Regions from separate parts of the Sphingobacterium sp. UBA1498 genome, predicted to be linked through region 2. Evidence: riboswitches for the same ligand, from Rfam matches in the RefSeq annotation. Region 2 holds a riboswitch; the other holds the start of a gene.
What was found. Region 2 has a riboswitch for thiamine pyrophosphate ahead of thiM (hydroxyethylthiazole kinase). Riboswitches for the same ligand answer to the same signal wherever they lie in the genome.
Positions count from the first base shown of each region.

Region 1: linked by a shared signal. The riboswitch ahead of thiS (sulfur carrier protein ThiS) and the one ahead of thiM (hydroxyethylthiazole kinase) in region 2 are both predicted to bind thiamine pyrophosphate.

Region 1 covers NZ_DCRG01000001.1:99,339-101,545, reverse strand. Annotated here, with positions in the region: gene thiC (phosphomethylpyrimidine synthase ThiC) at 1-1,070, opposite strand, end outside; gene thiS (sulfur carrier protein ThiS) at 1,116-1,322, opposite strand; TPP riboswitch at 1,382-1,477, opposite strand; gene B3139_RS00415 (alpha-L-rhamnosidase) at 1,669-2,207, shown strand, end outside.
Region 2 covers NZ_DCRG01000032.1:444,111-446,317, reverse strand. Annotated here, with positions in the region: gene B3139_RS18700 (VanW family protein) at 1-730, shown strand, start outside; TPP riboswitch at 796-888, shown strand; gene thiM (hydroxyethylthiazole kinase) at 970-1,773, shown strand; gene thiE (thiamine phosphate synthase) at 1,763-2,207, shown strand, end outside.

The DNA.
Region 1 (2,207 bases), on a different contig from region 2:
GTATAAAGAAAGTTTTCTTTGTGGTGAAAAAGACACCATTTAGCCATGATGGAACCACCTCTTGAGACGATACCAGTTACCCTTGAAGCTGTAAGATGAATATAGCGAAGCAGTACACCTGCATGTATAGTAAAGTATGAAACACCTTGTTCTGCCTGTTCGATCAAGGTGTCTTTAAATATCTCCCAAGTAAGGTCTTCGGCTACCCCTTTTACTTTTTCTAATGCTTGATAGATTGGTACGGTGCCGATTGGAACGGGTGAATTGCGGATGATCCACTCGCGGGTTTCATGAATATTTTTACCTGTGGAGAGATCCATGATGGTGTCGGCCCCCCAACGGCAGGCCCAAACCGCTTTCTCAACTTCCTCTTCGATACTCGAGCTAACAGCACTATTGCCAATGTTGGCATTGATCTTAACCAGGAAATTACGGCCAATGATCATCGGTTCACTTTCAGGGTGATTGATATTATTGGGAATGATCGCTCTTCCGGCAGCGATTTCTTCGCGGACAAACTCGGGAGTAATCTTTTTTTTAGGTGTTCTGGCACCAAAGTTTTCACCTGTATGCTGATGATCCATTCCAGGTGTGGTGGCTACTAGCTGCTCGATACGTTGATTTTCCCGGATAGCTACGTACTCCATTTCGGGGGTAATGATGCCTTTCTTTGCATAATGTAATTGGGTGACATTTCCGCCAGAAGTGGCCACCTTCGGTTTATGACTATAGGCAAATCGGAGCGCATCAAGCGTTGGGTCACAGAGCCTTTTTTGTCCGTATTGGGATGTGATGTTGGCTAGCTGGGTCACGTCCTGGCGATTCAATATCCATTGTTCGCGAAGCCGCGGGAGACCTTTTCGGATATCGATCTGAAAATCCTCATCGGTATATGGACCAGAGGTATCGTAGATTGTGATAGGGGGATTAATTTCTACTTGCGCATTGCTCAATTTGGTTGGACTTAAAGAAATTTGTCGCATAGCAACTTGAATAGGAAATAGCGTTCCAGGTACAAAAATTTTCTTTGAATTGGGAAAAGGGGATTGCGTAATTGTTTCAGCTGTCATTTTTCTGAATTGAAGTGAATGATTAGGGTGATTTTTTTGAAATCATTATCCGCCTTGCGATGCGGTTATTAAGATGATTTGATCGTGAGGATTGAGTGTTGTTGTAGCCCAATCTTCCTTGGGTATAACATGGTTGTTGATGGCAGCGGCAACACCTTGGGTTTTGCCAGATAATTCCAAGACCAATAGTTCCTCAAGTGAAAGAGGGGCGGGGTCGAAAAATCGAATTTGATGGTTTATTGTAAGTTCCATTCCTTAATTTTTTTGGTTAAACTTTAGGAATGGCTACACGAAGGTACAGCAATGCACCTGTTAGACAGCTCACTTTTCCCTACGCCAGTATGATCCGGATCAGGTTCTAAGGGTAAAATCTCAGCCTGCACAAGCAGACACCCCTAAAGTTAAAACGAAGATAGTATTATTTTTGTGAAAGTTGCAAGAATTTTAATTTAAATGCCTCACAGATAGATCAGGAAAGTGCAGGTCGCGATTTGGGAAATATTTAATATATTCGTTTTTTAATCAGCTAAAACAATTTAACAGTTACCGACAATTATACCCTTTAATGCGTAGGATTTTATTGACAATACTATTGTGTATGGCATGTACTGCATATGCACAATCTAAGAATAACTGCACTGCTGTACAGTTGACATGCGAACATCTGGTCAATCCGCTAGGCATTGACCCATCCCGTCCGAGACTAAGCTGGCGCCTTGAAGACCAGCGAAGGGACGCTTTACAACAAGCTTATCAGATTCTTTTAGGGCAAGATTCTCTTGCATTGTTACACGGGGCAAAAGCGCATTGGGACAGTGGAAAGCAGCTAAGTTCGGCGATGTTGGTGCAATATAATGGTACCGAGTTAAAACCGCGGACAAAATACTTTTGGCGAGTTAAAGTATGGGACCGAGACGGCATTTCCAGCGTTTCAGCAATAGCATCTTTCGAGACTGGAATGATGGGGAAGGATCTTTGGACAGGAAAATGGATCAGTGACAATAAAGATATCAATGCGCGCAACGCTCCGTATTTTAGGACTGAATTCACTGCCAAGAAGCGAATAAAATCGGCTCGTGCTTATGTTGCTGCTGCCGGATTATATGAACTTTCTATTAATGGCGTGCGCATTGGAGA
Region 2 (2,207 bases):
ATACGCTGCTGTTAAATCAGCTGATAAACTTCCCTTCCGCGTTAAAAAACACCAGTCTGTATTGTTAAAGAAACTGGGCGAAAACAACATGCAATTGCAGATCAATAAAGTTACCAATCTGAAAATTGCAGCATCACAGATCACGAGCATTCTGATCAGGCCACAAGAAACTTTTTCATTTTGTAAATTGGTAGGACTACCTACCGCAAAAAAAGGGTATCTGTCGGGAATGGAACTTTCTTTCGGCGAAGCGCGAGCGGGCATTGGTGGTGGAATCTGTCAAATATCAAATCTCATCCATTGGCTTGTCATTCACAGCCCGCTTACGGTCACTGAACGCTACCACCACTCTTTTGATCCTTTTCCCGACGATGGCCGTGTACTACCTTTCGGTAGTGGCGCTACCGTATTCTATAATTATCGGGACTATCAGTTCACTAACAATACCCCTTACACCTTTCAAATAAATCTGTGGTTTACCGACAAATGTTTAGAAGGTGAATTGAGAATCGATCAAGAGCTGGATTTTGCGTACCATGTATTTGAAAAAGAGCACCAATTTCTTAAAATAGACAATCAGTTCTTTCGGAAGAACGAGATCTGGCGCGAGAAGTTTTTAAAATTTCAAGGTGGAAAGATTTTAGAAACAGAACTTTTAACCAAAAATTTTGCGCGGGTTACTTATACCCCGGATGAATATACTGAAATTAGTTCCGACCGAAAGGCGTAATTCATTTTCATGATGATGATGCACGCTCTTTTAATATGAAAAGTCCACTTTTTTGTTTAAGTTTGGGATGGCTTTGGGGGTATTCTGTATAGAATTGAGATAGTCCCTTTGAACCTGATTCGGTTTATACCGGCGTAGGGAAAAGCAACAATCCACTGTACAGCATATCTTTATACTGCACAGCCCATCGCTCTTCCTTCCCTCAAAGCCACACGAATATAGCTTAACATGCAAAAAGAATGGAAGATTCTATTATCAATTTATTGGAGCAGGTGAGGATTGAAAAACCGCTCGTGCATAACATCACAAACCTCGTTGTGATGAATACTACGGCCAACGCACTTTTGGCCTTAGGAGCATCCCCTGTAATGGTACACAGCCCATTGGAAGTACGCGAAGTTGTGGACATTGCACAAGCGCTCGTCATTAATATCGGTACTTTAAGTGAACATACAGCCGAAGCGATGCTGGTCGCTACGGAACACGCCAATACCATCGGACGACCGTGGGTATTGGACCCTGTTGGTGCCGGGATATCAGCATTTCGCAATGACCTACTTTCCAACCTACTAGCGCTAAAACCAACAGTAATCCGTGGCAATGCATCGGAAATCATAACGCTGTACAATTCCAACCAACCGAATACAAAGGGAGTTGACAGCACCGCGGATAGTAAAGATGCGCTCAGGTTTGGAAAGCTATTGCAACAACATACTGGCTCCATCATCTGTATTTCTGGAAATGTAGACTATATTCTTTCGGAAAAACACACGGTTGAAGTGTATAACGGCCACCCCTTAATGACGCAAGTGACAGGACTTGGCTGTAGTGCTACTGCACTCATTGGTGCATTCCTGGCTGTTACGGATGGCCACTTTGAAGCTGCTGTCGCAGGGGTCTCCCTCTTAAGCCTGGCCGGAGAGCTCGCAGCCAAATCAGCCAGCGGCCCGGGCACACTGCAATTGAATCTTTATGATGAACTCTATCGGCTTAATGCAGAACGTCTGCAATCAAGTCTCAAGATCAAACACTATGCACATTAATCCGCTTTTCCCATATCCTTTATATTTAGTCATCTCCGAGCGGGATTGTTATCCCAAAAATTGGCTTCAGGTCGCCGAAGAGGCTATTATTGGTGGTGTTGATCTGATTCAATTGCGAGAGAAAACGGATAATCCCGCTACCTTTTTAGCAAAGGCCATGCGCTTGAAAAAGATTACCGATCACTATGGTATTCCTTTGGTAATTAATGATGCCGCAGCAATTGCCCAACAGATCGGGGCCTGGGGAGTGCATGTGGGTCAAAACGATCTCAAACCAGTCGCCATTCGAGAAAAATATGGAGACAGATTAACTATTGGATGGTCCATAGAAGCTGTGCAACAGCTGGAGAGCCAACAGATGCTAGTCGTCGACCATCTTGGTGTAAGTCCCATCTTTTCAACACCTACCAAAAGAGATACTGTTACCGAATGGG